2 linked regions of the Filimonas effusa genome follow. The protein of the gene in region 2 binds, or shares a complex with, the protein of the main gene of each other region. Links are inferred from orthologs where the notes say so. Each region holds a gene or a part of one and is shown on either strand. Other genes may lie near its edges.

Evidence for each region.
Region 1: the proteins of mfd (region 2) and uvrA are in contact, whole or in part, in a crystal structure (PDB 4DFC), measured with the Escherichia coli proteins. The link is inferred for Filimonas effusa from one-to-one orthologs.

The regions. Positions count from the first base shown.
Region 1 is NZ_SDHZ01000002.1:385,646-392,227, reverse strand. What follows is about bases 2,637-6,086. They hold uvrA (excinuclease ABC subunit UvrA), read left to right. Parts: upstream 2,637-3,009; coding sequence 3,010-5,886; downstream 5,887-6,086. Other genes in these bases: ESB13_RS12910 (GNAT family N-acetyltransferase), read right to left, coding at 5,864-6,086; ESB13_RS12920 (OmpA family protein), read right to left, coding at 2,637-2,886. Also shown: ESB13_RS12930 (trans-sulfuration enzyme family protein), read left to right, coding at 1-655; ESB13_RS12925 (hypothetical protein), read right to left, coding at 875-2,008; more of ESB13_RS12920, read right to left, coding at 2,215-2,636; more of ESB13_RS12910, read right to left, coding at 6,087-6,331; ESB13_RS12905 (replication-associated recombination protein A), read right to left, coding at 6,366-6,582. UniProt on the Escherichia coli protein: The UvrABC repair system catalyzes the recognition and processing of DNA lesions. UvrA is an ATPase and a DNA-binding protein. A damage recognition complex composed of 2 UvrA and 2 UvrB subunits scans DNA for abnormalities.
Region 2 is NZ_SDHZ01000002.1:775,709-784,667, reverse strand. What follows is about bases 2,009-6,031. They hold mfd (transcription-repair coupling factor), read left to right. Parts: upstream 2,009-2,405; coding sequence 2,406-5,831; downstream 5,832-6,031. Other genes in these bases: ESB13_RS14460 (histidine kinase dimerization/phosphoacceptor domain -containing protein), read right to left, coding at 2,009-2,180. Also shown: ESB13_RS14465 (response regulator transcription factor), read right to left, coding at 1-245; more of ESB13_RS14460, read right to left, coding at 273-2,008; ESB13_RS14450 (hypothetical protein), read right to left, coding at 6,050-6,256; gyrB (DNA topoisomerase (ATP-hydrolyzing) subunit B), read right to left, coding at 6,328-8,307; ESB13_RS14440 (helix-turn-helix domain-containing protein), read left to right, coding at 8,558-8,959. UniProt on the Escherichia coli protein: Couples transcription and DNA repair by recognizing RNA polymerase (RNAP) stalled at DNA lesions. Mediates ATP-dependent release of RNAP and its truncated transcript from the DNA, and recruitment of nucleotide excision repair machinery to the damaged site.

The DNA of each region.
Region 1 (6,582 bases), 390 kb from region 2 along the record:
GCATAACATCATCTTTTGTGTCGATAACTGTTTCGCTACGCCTAATCTTCAACGCCCTATAGCATTCGGCGCCGACCTGGTGGTGCATTCCGCTACCAAATGGATAGATGGCCAGGGGCGTGTATTGGGAGGTATTGTTGTTGGTAAAAAAGAACTGGTTCGCGAGATCTACCTGTTCTGCCGGAATACCGGTCCTTCTATGGCGCCATTCAATGCATGGGTATTGACCAAAAGTCTTGAAACGCTCGATGTGCGTATGGAAAGGCATTCCAACAATGCTGAAGCATTGGCTAAGAAACTGGAAGGCCATCCAAAGCTGAATGGTGTGAAATATCCTTTCCTGCCAAGTCACCCGGCATACGAGATCGCGAAGAAGCAAATGAGCCGTGGCGGTGGTTTGATCACGTTTGAATTAAAAGGTGGTTTGAATGCCGGCGTAACCTTTATGAATGCGCTGAAAATGATCACGCTTACTTCAAACCTGGGAGACAGCCGCACCATTGCATCGCATCCTGCTTCTACTACCCATTCCAAACTCAGTGAAGCGGATCAGCTGGCTGTAGGTATTACGCCGGGGTTGATCAGGGTGTCTGTAGGTCTTGAGTATATCGATGATATTGCTGCAGATATATTGCAGGCGCTGGAGCAGTGCTAAAACTAATGCAAAGAAGCACTGACACCATGTGTGCTGAAGATCTTATGTAATACTATTTGAATATTGAAGTGCTATTTAAGAAGGGTGGGCGTATCATTTCCTGATATGCTCACCCTTCTTTGTTTTTGCATTTGAGGTTAGTTATGATATAGTGCAGCATCTAAGCCGGCCATGTGAAAGTGTTTGCGGCTATTGCGGGCGGCGTCATTTATCAATCTTTTACTTCTTTTCTTCCCTTACAAATACGCTAAAGGCTTCACCCCCTCCGCCATTGTTTTCGAGGCGGGTTTCCTGGTTGTTTTTCCAGAGAACGGGGTATAATGGATAGCTGGGGTCATCCAGTACGATGTTGCCAACGGCGTAGAAGTCGTTTCCAAACACGCAAAGATCAGCTGCATAACTGGCCCAATAACTTTTGTCGGCGATGTAGGTGGGTACCTGGTTTTTCCAGATAACGGCAAACCTTTCGTCCATACCGGCTACATAAAAGTCTGTGCCAATGCGGAGAATGGCGTTGGCGCTGGCGTTATGTGTTTTTCCATCGGTTAGTGCTGTACGGGTTTTGTTGTTCCACAACAGCGCTTGTCTTGTTTCCCGGGTGTTCATCGGTGTTTGAGTGCCGGAAGCGTAAACGCCATTGCCGTCTGCAATGATGCCGGAGATAACATTTTTATACAGGCCATCGCTGAGTGATACGGCGACCCCATTCTTCCAGTATTTGGCGACTTCGATGGAGGAGCGATTCCATTCCGAGCCCCCGCAATAAATATCGCTGCCGTGTTTGGTGATACTGAAGATGTAGGCATTATAGAGGCCATCTGTGAGGGAGAGGGCTACGCCGTTTTTCCAAAGGGTAGCGACTGATTTGTTCAGGCGGTCGCCTTTTCTTGCGAAACCGCCTATGTATACGTCTGAGCCATCTACTATGATAGAATAGGCTACGGCGTCGGTTTTGCCATCGCTTAATGCGGTGGGGACGCCATTTTTCCAGAGCATGGCTTTGCGGATGAGGGGATCGTCGGTGTATTCAAATCCTACTGCATAGAGATCGTCGCCAACGGCAACAACATCCTGTGCGCGGGCATGGTGTGTGCTGTCTGTTAGTACGATGGGTACTCCGTTGCGCCATATGACTGCAAGGCTGACGGCTGTAAATACGCCATCCCTGAAGACGCTGTAATAGCCGGCTACATATACTGCAGTATCTGTTTTCACTGGCTCATTAGGTGGAACTGGCGGTTCAGGAGGCGGTATTACAACATGGTTGCCGCCCTCTTTACTGTATTCTTTTGTACAGGCAATGAGTTGTGCGCATACCAGGAATGCAAGGAAAATCTTTAAAAGGAACTTCATAAAGGTTATAGGTGATATATTACAAAAATTCCTCTTTTTTCTGAATTGCCAATTATTCTTTTTAAAAATAATATAAGGAATGGAGTAGAGATGACTGGCTGACGGGGTAGGGGAGTGAGAATCAGGAAGTTGGGGTGAATGCACAAAAAAACGAGGCTGTGTTTTAATTGACACAGCCTCGTTTCTCTTAACGTTTACAGATCTTATTATTGATTAGCCTGTTGTGCGGCTTCTGATTTCATTTTTTCGTTGGCGGTGATCACGAATTCTACGCGGCGGTTTTGCGCGCGGCCGTCTTCGGTATCGTTGGTGTATTTGGGGGCGTTAAAGCCAAAACCCCTGGTAGTGATACGGGAAGAAGCGATGCCATGTGATTTCACATAGCTGGCAACTGATTCTGCACGTTGTAATGACAGCTTGTCGTTATAAGCGGCAGTACCTTTGTTGTCGGTATGTCCCTGAACTTCTACGTTGGTATCGGGATAAGTGTTCAGCACTTTAATGAGTTTATCCAGAGAACCGCGGGAGGCATCGGTAAGGCTGTAGCTGTCGAATCCGAAGAGTACTTTACTGCTGAATTCAACGGTAATGCCTTCGTTCACCCTTTCTACTTTAGCATCAGGAACCTGGGTTTTGATATCTTCTGCCTGTTTGTCCATTTTACGGCCGATGATAGCGCCGGCTGTGCCACCTACGGCAGCGCCGATAATGGTTCCCAAGGCAGTGTTGCCTGATATTTTGCCTATAACGGCACCGGCAGCGGCTCCGCCGCCTACGCCTACAGCTGCGCCTTTCTGGCTATTGTTCCAGGTTTTGCAGGAAGAAAATAATATTACGGCGCTCAACAGGCCCGTTACTGACATTTTCAGGGTTTTCATAACTTTCATGTTTTAGATCAGGGTAGCCAATTACTATGCCATTTTCAGATTTCAGACCATAACTTTTTCTTCAACAATATCTAACGTACTTTGTTCTACCTTCGATGACCGACACAAGTTATTATGGCAGTTAAAGAAAAGAGTCTCCCCGAAACAGTGGCAGAAGCGACGGAAAAAATTGAGGTATTTGGCGCCAGGGAACATAACCTGAAAAATCTTGATATAAGTATTCCTAAGAATAAACTCGTTGTATTTACAGGCGTGAGTGGCAGTGGCAAATCGTCGCTGGCTTTCGATACTATTTATAACGAAGGACAGCGCAGGTATATGGAAAGCTTCAGCGCCTATGCCCGCCAGTTCATGGGCGATATGGAACGGCCTGACGTGGACAAGATCCTTGGCCTGAGCCCGGTTATATCTATCGAACAAAAGACCACCAATAAGAATCCCCGCTCCACGGTAGGTACTATTACCGAATTATACGATTTCCTGCGTTTGCTTTATGCACGTATAGGCGAAGCTTACAGCTACAATACGGGCAAGAAGATGACCAAGTTCAGCGAAGAGGAGATCGTTGACAACATATTCAAAAAATTTAAAAGTAAGAAAATAACGCTGCTGTCTCCGTTGGTGCGTGGCCGTAAAGGGCATTACCGCGAGCTTTTTGAAGAGATCCGTAAAAAGGGTTTCTTAAAGGTGAGGGTAGATGGCGAGGTGCTGGATATCACACCCCGGATGCAGCTCGACAGGTACAAGATCCATGATATTGAGGTGGTAATTGACCGTTTACAGGTGACCGATGATATGAAGGTGCGCCTGAGCCAGAGTGTACAGCAAACGCTGAAGTCGGGCAAGGACCTGATGTTTTTGCTGGTAGATGGCGGGTCCAAAGAAGATATCCTGGTGCAGTACTCAAAGCAACTGATGTGCGTAGATACGGGCATCAGTTATGAAGAACCTTCTCCCAATGCGTTTTCCTTTAACTCGCCCTATGGTGCGTGCCCTTCGTGTAAAGGATTGGGAAATGTATACTCTATAAGTATGGAGGCTATTTTGCCTGAACCGGATAAAAGTATCCGTGAAGGTGGTATAGCGCCGCTGGGGGAAGAGCGGGAAGCACATATGTTTAAAACTGTTGCACAAATTGCCCGGAAGAATAAGATCAGTCTCGATAAACCGGTGAAGGATCTTCCTGCAGCCGGTCTTAATATCCTGCTTTATGGTAATGCCGAAGGCGGCAGCCAGGAGGTAGAAGATTTTGATGAATCGATGGCGTCGACGCCTTACGATGGTGAGTTTGAAGGGATCATTCCCATGATCCGCCGCTGGTTTGCGGGCAGCAGTGAAAGTACCCGGGAGTGGGCAGAACAGTTTATGGAACTTAAAACCTGTCCTGCCTGCGAAGGCGCCCGTTTAAAAAAGGAAAGTCTCTGGTTCAAGGTCGATGAAAGGAATATTGCGGAGGTAAGCTCCCTGAACCTTGATAAGCTGATGACCTGGTTTACAGGTATCGAGAAAAGGCTTTCCGATAAGCAGAATGCAATAGCAAAAGATATCCTGAAAGAAATAAGGGAAAGGTTACAGTTCCTGCTTGATGTAGGGCTTACTTATCTTACGCTGAACAGGCCTTCCCGTACGCTCAGCGGTGGTGAATCGCAGCGTATAAGGCTGGCAACGCAGATAGGATCGCAGTTACAGGGGATTACTTATATTCTCGATGAACCTTCCATTGGTTTACACCAGCGCGATAACCACCAGTTGATTGTTGCATTGCGTAACCTGCGTGATATTGGCAATAGTGTACTGGTGGTGGAGCATGATAAGGATATTATGCTGGCGGCAGATTACCTGGTTGATATAGGTCCGCGTGCAGGCAAGTATGGCGGTCATATCGTTGCCCAGGGCTCTCCTGAGCAGGTGCTGCGTGCGCCATCCGATACGGCTTCTTACCTGAACGGTAAAAAGGGTATTGAAGTACCGGCAACCCGCAGAAAGGGTAACGGGCTTCATCTTGAACTGAAGGGCGCTACCGGTAATAACCTGAAGAACATATCGGTGAAATTCCCGCTTGGTAAGCTGGTACTGGTAACCGGCGTGAGCGGCAGCGGTAAGAGTACGCTTATTAATGAAACTTTGTATCCCATCCTCTCCAAACATTGTTATAACAGCCGGATGACACCGCTGCCTTATAAAAGTGTAAAGGGGTTGGAGCATATTGATAAGGTGATAGAGATTGACCAGTCGCCTATTGGCCGTACGCCAAGAAGTAACCCGGCTACCTACTGCGGTTTCTTTACAGAGATCAGGCAGTTGTTCGCTGCCGTTCCTGAAGCCAAGATCAGGGGGTATAATCCCGGCCGGTTTTCGTTTAATGTAAAAGGTGGCCGTTGTGATGTTTGTGAAGGCGGCGGTATGCGGGTGATTGAAATGAATTTCCTTCCCGACGTATATGTGCACTGTGAAAAGTGTAACGGCAAAAGGTATAACAGGGAAACGCTTGAGATCAGGTATAAGGGCAAGTCGATCAGCGATGTGCTGAACATGACTGTTGATGAAGCGTGTGATTTCTTTGAAGCGGTGCCTTACCTGTTCCGTAAGATAAAGGTGTTGCAGGATGTGGGGCTGGGATATATAACACTTGGGCAGAGCGCGGTTACCCTTAGCGGGGGAGAGGCTCAGCGAGTGAAACTGGCTACAGAGCTGGCCAAGAAAGATACGGGCAAAACATTTTATATTCTCGACGAGCCTACTACCGGGCTTCACTTCCAGGATATTCAACACCTGCTTGAGGTGCTGAATAAACTGGTAGATCGTGGTAATACGGTATTAGTGATAGAACATAACCTGGATGTGATAAAGGTGGCCGATCATATTATTGATGTGGGCCTGGAAGGTGGTGATGGCGGCGGGCGCATCCTTTTTGAGGGTACACCCGAAGAGATGATCAAAAACAAAGAAAGCCATACTGCCCGTTTCCTTAAAACAGAGTTGAAGGGTTAGGTGTCAGCAGCATTTTGATATGCTCTATGCCGTCTTCGTCATATACTTCACTTACGGGAACGAAGCCAAAGGCTTTATAGAATTCTTTCAGGTAGAGTTGTGCGCCTATTTTAACGGGGCCAACGCCAAACAGGCGGGAACATTCTTCCAGCGCTATGTTGATGAGTTGCTTGCCGTTGCCCTGGCCGCGATAGGCGGGATTGGTAACAATTCTGCCTATTGAAGTTTCGGTATAGGATACGCCCGGGGGGACCAACCTGGCATAAGCGGCGATCTCTGTTCCATCGCGCAACAGCAGGTGATAGCAATACTGGTCTATATTATCTGCATCAAGATAAATGCAGCTTTGCTCAACCACAAACACCTCGCTGCGTAAACGCATGAATGCATAGATTTCGTGAGGGGCCAGGTCTTTAAAATGCCGGCAGGTGATGCTCAGTCTCATTCAGGAACATTTTGTTTAATAAAGGCAATAGCGTTTAGTATCCATATTTATCTTTCCAGCGTTCTCTCAGAAAGCGTCTGAGCTCTTCTTCCCTTGCGTTTTTGCCGGGGTCGTAGAATTTGGCTCCGCTGATCTTATCGGGTAAAAATTCCTGTTCGGCAAAGTTGCCTTCAAAGGAGTGTGCGTATTTATAATCTTTGCCGTAATCGAGATTTTTCATGAGCCTGGTAGGTGCGTTGCGCAAATGAAGC
Region 2 (8,959 bases):
TACGAAGTAATGAAGATGACCTCGAACAGGTAATGCTTCTGCAGGTTCGCTATCAGCTCAATGCCATTCTGGTCTTCATTAAGATTGATATCGCATAGCAGGAGATGGGGGGAATATTGTTCCATTTCGAGCGCAGCCTCGGCGGTTGATAGTGCTATCCGGATCTCGCAGTTAAAATGTGATCTTAACTGTTGTTCCATAAACCGGGCGATAATGATCTCGTCTTCAATGATAAGGATTCGCATATAGAGTTACAAACGGGTAGCATAAAGTTAAACGGCCAGCGTAAATGTATACATTAATCCGTTGTCATTGCGAATTTCTACCGTCGCATTTAATTGGCGGGAAAGATCTTTTATCAGTGGAACACCCATCGATACATTTTCACGGCCCGCAGGCATACCCGGCCCGTTGTCCGAAAACACGAACTGGATGGTATGCTCCGTAATGGGGGTTATGCTCATTCGGATCAGTGGCTCCTGCGTATTGGCAAAAGCATACTTGTAAGCATTGGTGAGTAACTCCGCTACAATAAGCCCGAAACTAAGAATGTGCGAAGCATCCATAGTAATATCATCAGGTAGCGAAAGACTGGTACGAACAGTGCCTTTGGTATCATAAATGCGTTCCGAATAGGCTGAGAGCTCCTCAATAAATTCTTTCAGGTTTACCGAACTGATATCATCAAACTGGTAAAGCTTCTGGTTAACGAGGATCATGGCTTTGATCTTCGATATATTGCTTTTCAGGATGTCCTGCGCCTTGCTGTCCAACACAATGGGCAGCTGTAATTGGTTTAGACTGTATAATAATTGCAGGTTATTTTTTACCCGGTGGTGTAGCTCATTGATAAGCGTTTCAATACGGGCATTACGCGCTACCAGCTGCTCTGTTCTTTCCGCTACCTTTTTTTCAAGTGAATCATTCTGAAGTTTTTGTAAAAGTGCAAGTCTTTGCAATGAGGCATTCCGCTTGATCTCCGATTGACGAAGCTCTTCTTTCAAACCAATAGAAAAGAGCAGTACCACAATGAGTACGGTGAAATTGGAGATGTAGGGGTTGATGGTAATAGCCTGTTCGTGCATTACCATTACTACCGTAATCACTGCTATCGCCGATACGCCAAATAAGATGATCCCATATGCCAGGAAACGTTGGGCATGGTTGAGATGATTCCAGCAATGCCATATCGCATAAGCGAAAAAGAAACCAGGTATGGGAAAGGAACAGGCTACGAGTATATTGCCCAGCCTGTAGTCGTTGGTGACGGCGAGCATGATATTTTTTGCTATTGCAAATGCAATCATCAGGTACATACCTGCCATACCGTATTTATATAGCTTGGGAGCGGCAGTTTTTATCTGCCAGAAATCCATCATCAGCAGAAATACAGCTAAAAAGGCGATCTGTATAAACGGCAGGTTAAATAGCCACCCTGTAGCGGGATGTTCCGGAAAGCACAGGTCTATAAAGTAACCATTCATACTAAGGCTATATAAGGCAGTACCGGCAATCATCAGCGATAACCAGCCATAAGGCCTGAAACGGCTTACTATCCACGAAAGCAGGGTATATAGCAGAAATATGATCAATGCGCCGAATGTAAGGCTATCCGAAAGTATTTTTCGTTGTAAGGTCCGGAGGTATCCTTCCTTTTGCTGGAGCTTGAATAGTAGTTCCGGCTTATATCCTTTTTCATGTAATACTTTAAGGAAAATTGTGTAGTGTTTGCCTGCCTGGAGCCGGAAAGAAAAAAAAGTGCGGCTGTCATCGGGACTGATGGCGCTGGCCGGCCGGAATATACCTGCCTGCTGGTGTTGGTAAGGCTCATTGGAATGAGAAAAATAAAGATCAACCAGGCTTATATTCTCGAAAGCCAGGGCAAGGGATTCGGGTTGCCATAAATTGTCTGTCGCTATTTCCATCTTCAGCCAGTAGGTGCTGCGGGGATGATGACTCTGAAAACGGTTATAAGGGCGAAACCATTGCGGATGCGATTCTATAGCTCCCAGATAGTAAAGATGCAGCGAATCTTCCATTACCTGCAGATAGGGGGTAAGCGACAGCGGCGCTGCAAGCTGTTCAGGTTGAGATAAACGTAAAGTATCTGCCTTGCCCGGTGCCGCTATGAACAGCACCGATAGTATGATCAAAAACACTTTAAGCCGCAGAAACTTCATATGCAAATATGATGGATTTAATGGTCTCATAAAATCAGACCCTGGGGTCTATTTTCCCTGCTATGCGCTCATACTATATTTGCATCAGACCCTGCTGCAATACGTAACTAGATAAGAGCTTGACAGTTAGTATTGCATACTCTTTGTCGAACGCAGCTCAATAGGAGATATGGGCGTATTTTCCTATCCGGGCTGCGTTTTTTATTTTTATCTTTGCTCCCGTTTATGAATCTTAGTGCGTTGTTGGAGCTGTACAAACAATCCCCCCGCCTTTTACAGTTGGCGGACAGGCTGGCTTTTGCCGCTGATCATCCGGAAAACACAAAACAGCCGGTTTTCCTAAAGAATTTACAAGGTAGTAGTCGCGAATTTTTGCTTGGTGCTATTTTCCAGCTTGAGCAAACCAAAAAGCTGAATCACCTCGTGGTCCTGAACGATGCCGAAGAAGCGGCATATTTCCACAATACGATCGAAAACCTGACCGGGGCCATCGACCTGTTCTATTTCCCCTCTTCGTTTAAAAACAGGAAGAACTTTAAACTGCTCAACAGTTCTCATGTAATGCTTCGTACCGAAGCATTGACGAGGCTTGCAGCCGGCGGTAATCGTAAAATGATCATCACCTACCCCGAAGCCCTGTTCGAAAAGGTGGTGCTGCCCGAAACACTCAGCGGTAATATCATCCAGATAAAAGCAAATGATACCCTGAATGTTGATGGACTGCTCGAATTGTTCGTAATGTATGGCTTCGTCCGTACCGACTTTGTATATGAACCGGGCCAGTTTGCAGTACGGGGCGGCATTCTCGACATCTACTCGTTTGGTAATGATAAACCCTACCGTGTAGAGCTTTTTGGTAACGAAGTGGACAGTATCCGGATCTTCGATCCCGAAACACAGTTGAGCGAACGCAAACTGCTGCAGGTAAGTATCATCCCGAATATTGAAACACAGTTCACGACAGGTGAAAAAGTGACCCTGCTCGAGTTCCTGCCCGAAAATATGATGGTTTGGCTCGACGACTGGGATGTGATCAAAGAAAAGATCAGTCAGCAGGAAGAAGACCTGGGGCTGTACCTGCAAAGAATGGAAGCCGCCGGTAACGAACCCGCACCCGATGTGCAGGACGATGAAGACGATACCAAAATACTGAAGGAAGTATCCCTGCACGATTTCGTTCCCGCAGCAACCATAGAGCGCCAGTTAAAGCAAAGGCAGGTGATTGAAATAGGATACAAGCCGCAACTGGCGACTTTTGAAATTGAATTCAATACCAAACCGCAGCCTTCTTTCAATCGCCAGTTCGATCTCCTGATCAGGGATCTCAAATCACATGAAACCAATAAATACACCATCTACCTGTTTGCCGAACAGGCACGGCAGCTCGAACGGCTGAATACTATTTTCACCGATCTCAATACCGAGCTGCAGTTTGTTCCGGTAGCCACTTCTATCCACAGCGGCTTCATCGACCACGATCTTAAGGTGGTTTGTTATACCGATCACCAGATCTTCCAGCGTTATCATAAATACCGCGTAAAACAGGCCTTTAACAAGAACAAGGCAATCACGCTTAAAACACTGCGTGAATTGCAGCCGGGCGATTATGTAACACATATCGACCATGGTGTGGGTACCTACAGCGGTTTGCAGAAAATTGAAACCAATGGTAAGGTGCAGGAAATGGTGCGTATCCTGTATAAGGATAACGACATCCTGTATGTAAACATCAACTCACTCCACAAGATCTCCAAGTTCACAGGTAAAGAAGGTACTGTGCCCAAAGTAAATAAACTGGGCAGCGAGGTCTGGAGTAAACTGAAAGAAAAAACAAAGGCGAAGGTGAAGGAAATAGCCTTCGACCTGATTCAATTATACGCTCAGAGAAAGGCGCAGCAAGGCTTTGCACATACGCCTGACAACTATATGCAAACCGAGCTCGAAGCTTCGTTTGTATACGAAGACACACCCGACCAGGCTAAAGCCAGCGAAGATGTGAAAAGGGATATGGAGCAGCCTTCACCTATGGACCGCCTGGTTTGTGGCGACGTTGGATTCGGTAAAACCGAAGTTGCCATAAGAGCCGCCTTCAAAACGGTTGTCGATGGCAAACAGGCCGCCGTACTGGTGCCTACAACCATCCTTGCTTTCCAGCACTACAAAACGTTTAAAGAAAGGCTGAAAGACTTCCCCGTAACAGTCGACTTCATCAACCGTTTTAAATCTTCGAAAGAAAAGAAAGAAACGCTGAAGCGCCTCGAAGAAGGTAAGATCGATATCCTCGTTGGTACACATGGCGTGCTGGGGAAAGAAGTGAAGTTCAAAGACCTGGGATTAATGGTCATCGACGAAGAGCAGAAGTTTGGCGTGGCGCACAAGGAGAAGCTGAAAACCATGAAAACGAATGTGGATTGCCTGACCCTTACAGCCACACCCATACCACGTACACTGCAGTTCTCTCTTATGGGAGCGCGCGACCTCAGTATCATCAATACCCCGCCGCCCAACCGCCAGCCCGTTCAAACGGAAATCCAGGTGTTTAACCAGGATGTCATCAGAGATGCCATCTACTTTGAAACGGAGCGCGGAGGACAGGTGTTCTTTATTCATAACCGGGTACAGGGATTAAAGGAAATGGCCGGCCTCATACAGGCTTTATGCCCCGACCTGAGTATCTCCTATGCACACGGTCAAATGGACGGCGCAGAACTCGAAGAACGGATCCTCGACTTTATCGACCGTAAATATGATGTCCTCATCTGTACCAATATTGTGGAAAGCGGCGTCGACATCGCAAATGTGAATACCATTATTATCAACAATGCGCATCACTTTGGCTTAAGCGACCTGCACCAGTTGAGAGGCAGGGTAGGACGCAGTAACAGGAAAGCATTCTGTTACCTGCTGGCGCCGCCGGTAAGTACTTTGCCTACCGATTCCCGCAAGCGTTTACAAACGCTCGAGCAGTTCAGCGACCTCGGCAGCGGCTTCCAGATAGCAATGCGCGACCTCGATATCCGTGGCGCAGGTAATATGCTCGGTGGTGAACAAAGCGGCTTCATGGCCGATATAGGCTTCGAAATGTACCAGAAGATCCTCGACGAGGCCATCAGGGAACTGAAACGGACTTCGTTTAAAGAGCTGTTCAAAGAAGAGATCAGCAAACAGGATGACTTCGTCAGCGATTGTACCATCGATACCGACCTTGAAGTGCTTATCCCCGACTCTTATGTAGAAAGCATTACAGAACGGCTGTCTTTGTACACACGTCTCGATAACTGCGAAAAGGACGAAGAATTGCAGGCTTTCCACCAGGAGTTGCTCGACAGGTTTGGTCCCATGCCCCAATCGGTAGATGACCTGTTCACAACGGTGCGCTGCCGCTGGCTGGCAGTATCATTGGGATTCGAGAAAATGGCGCTGAAAGAGGATACGTTGCGTTGTTACTTTATCAACAAGAACGATTCTCCTTATTTTGAATCCGATCTCTTTAAAAATATTCTTCAGTATTTGCAAACAGGAACCAATAAGGCGCGGTTAAAGCAATCTGCTAAAAACTTCCTGCTGGTGGTCGATGATATCAAAGACATGAACGATATGCATCGTTTCCTGGATCTGATGAAAAAAGGAGTGATAGGCGATAAGCAATAGAAAATATTTTCACCGTTTTTGCTAAAGATTGCTAAAAAAAGCGGCGATTTTGAAAAGGCTGTCTTAAAGCATCCTAAAAGCATCTTTAAAGCTTCTCAAAAGCTTCTTTAAAAATGTTTCTTTTTTTAGCAATCTTTAGCAAAAGCAAGAATAAAAAAAGCGGCTGCATCTGAAAAGATACAGCCGCTTTTCTATAAAGTTGTGTGTCTGCCCCGAGACTAGAAGTCTTTCTTGGCTACGCCGTCAGCGATTGCCTGAAGCGCTTTTGCTTCACCCAGGATAGCACTCATTTTATTACCCTTGCCATCATGACCTTTAGCAATATAACCGCCTTTAGCTGTTTTAGAAATCACTGCATCCTGTAAGGGAACATCTTTCTCCTTAGTCTTTAAGCAATATGCCTTGATCATTTTTGATGTGTCCATTTGTCTTTGATTTTAAAAAATTAGTAAAAATAGGCTGTTTTCCAAAAGAATGCCATACCGCATAAGCAGTATTAAGCATCGATTTTGGCGTATTTGGCGTGCGTTTCAATAAACTCCCTGCGGGGAGCAACTTCATCGCCCATGAGCATGCTGAATACGCCATCAGCAACAGCCAAGCTCTCTATAGTTACCTTTTTCAGCGTTCTGCGGGCCGGATCCATGGTTGTTTCCCATAACTGATCGGCATTCATTTCACCAAGACCTTTATATCGCTGAATCGTGACACTGTCTTCTTTACCGCCGGAGATGCGATCTACCAGCTCTTTCCTTTGTACCTCGTTATAGGCGTATGCCTGTTCTTTACCCTTTTTAATCAGGTACAGCGGCGGCTGCGCCAGGTAAACGTGGCCTTGCTCTACCAGGGCCTTCATATAACGGAAAATAAACGTTAGGATCAACGTAGCAATATGCGAGCCATCCACGTCGGCATCCGTCATGATGATCAGCTTATGGTAGCGTAATTTGCTTAAGTTCAGTTCTTTAGGATCTTCAGGCGTTCCAATTGTAACACCCATGGCAGTGAAAATGTTGCGGATTTCCTCGTTTTCGTAGATTTTATGCTCCATAGCCTTTTCTACGTTAAGGATTTTACCCCGAAGCGGCAGGATAGCCTGGTGGCTCCTGTCACGGCCTTGCTTAGCCGTTCCACCTGCCGAATCACCTTCCACAAGGTATAATTCGCAACGTTCCGGATCACGTTCCGAACAGTCTGCCAGCTTGCCAGGTAAGCCGCCACCGGTTAAAACGGTTTTGCGTTGTACCATCTCGCGTGCTTTTTTAGCCGCAACACGGGCCTGGGCCGCCAATATGATCTTGGAAATAACGTTTTTAGCCTCCTTGGGATTCTCTTCCAGGTAATTTTGCAGTGCAGCAGCTACCGTGGTTTGCACAATACCGCTAACATCGCTGTTACCCAGTTTGGTCTTGGTTTGACCCTCAAACTGTGGCTCCGGCACTTTTACCGAAACAATGGCGCTTAAACCTTCCCGGAAGTCGTCACCCTCAATTTCCACCTTGGCCTTTTCAAAAAGACCCTGTTTGTCGCCATACGATTTAAACACCCTCGTCAGCGCCTGGCGGAAACCGGTAACGTGCGTACCACCTTCTATAGTATTGATATTGTTAACGTACGAGAAGATATGCTCCTTGAAATCATCGTTGTAGGTCATGGCAACCTCAACGGCGACATTACTGTTGGCATCATGTCCTTCTACATATAAGGTGCTAGGTATCAGCGGTGTGCGTTTCCCGTTGGCATCCAGCAATTCTACGAATTCAACAATACCGCCTTCGCTGTAGAAGTTTTTTACATAAACATTACCCTGTTCGTCTTTTTCACGCAGGTCGGTAAGGGTAATGCTGATCTTCTTATTAAGAAAAGCCAGTTCTCTCAAACGGCCTTCAAGAATGTCCTTATTGTAGAGGGTGGTCTGGAAAATAGATCCGTCAGGCCAGAAATGTACCTTTGTGCCGGTAAGCTCGCTGACACCTATTTCGCGTACATCATACTGGGGAATGCCCGTACGGTACTCCTGTTCAAAGATCTTTCCTTCGCGGTGTACGGTTACATGCAGTACGGTGCTCAATGCGTTAACGCAACTCACACCCACGCCATGCAAACCACCGGAAACTTTATATGTATTCTTATCAAACTTACCTCCGGCATGAAGTACTGTCATTACTATTTCCAGGGCGCTTTTTTGTTCCTTGGTGTTCATGCCGGTAGGGATACCCCGCCCGTCGTCCTGAACACTGATGGAATTGTCTTCATGGATAGTAACTTCAATATTTTTACACCAGCCGGCGAGGGCTTCGTCAATAGAGTTGTCAACTACTTCATACACAAGGTGATGTAAACCTTTAACACCCACATCACCAATATACATGGCCGGTCTTTTACGTACCGCTTCCAGCCCTTCCAGCACCTGAATGCTGTCTGCACCATAACCACTTTGTACAGGGGCTTCCACGTTCATCGTTTCTTCACTCATAGATAGATATAAATATGAACAGTTGTATGTTATTATAGAATGAGAGCCTGCAAAACTACGAAAAATTAAGGGGTTTATAACTAAAAACCCTGCCTAAACTGACGTTTTAACAGGTTTGTGAACAGTATGTGGAAATATCCCTTCCCCCTGTCCCAATGGGCCTCTTTTCGTCATTTTATTGCCAGAAATGGGGTATACCCGGTGTAACCTCGTCGAATGTTACATGTAGATACATTAAATTTGCGCAATCATGTTACAAGTTTTGGATATACTGAAAGTAGCGCATAGGAATACTATTGAACCGAGTATGAACTTGTTGCATCTTAAAGAACAACATATTCCCGGCTCCATTCAATATGTGATCAGGAGATATTATGCCCAGCAGAAATGGACGAGTGAAGATACGGGCATGTTGGTATACCATTATAACGACCAGAAACCGGAAGAAAACTTCCTGGAACTGCGTTACTGTACAACGGCGAACAAATATTGCTTCGAGAAAAGCTGTTCCCAGTGTGCAGAATTGCCAACGCAGAATTGCAGCGGCAGCCATGAAACAGTGGACGTTTTCTCGTTCCACTTTTCCGCCACCTTCCTGCATCAGTTTGTACACAATGTAAAACTGGTGAGCCGGAAAGATGAAGTGCTGGCA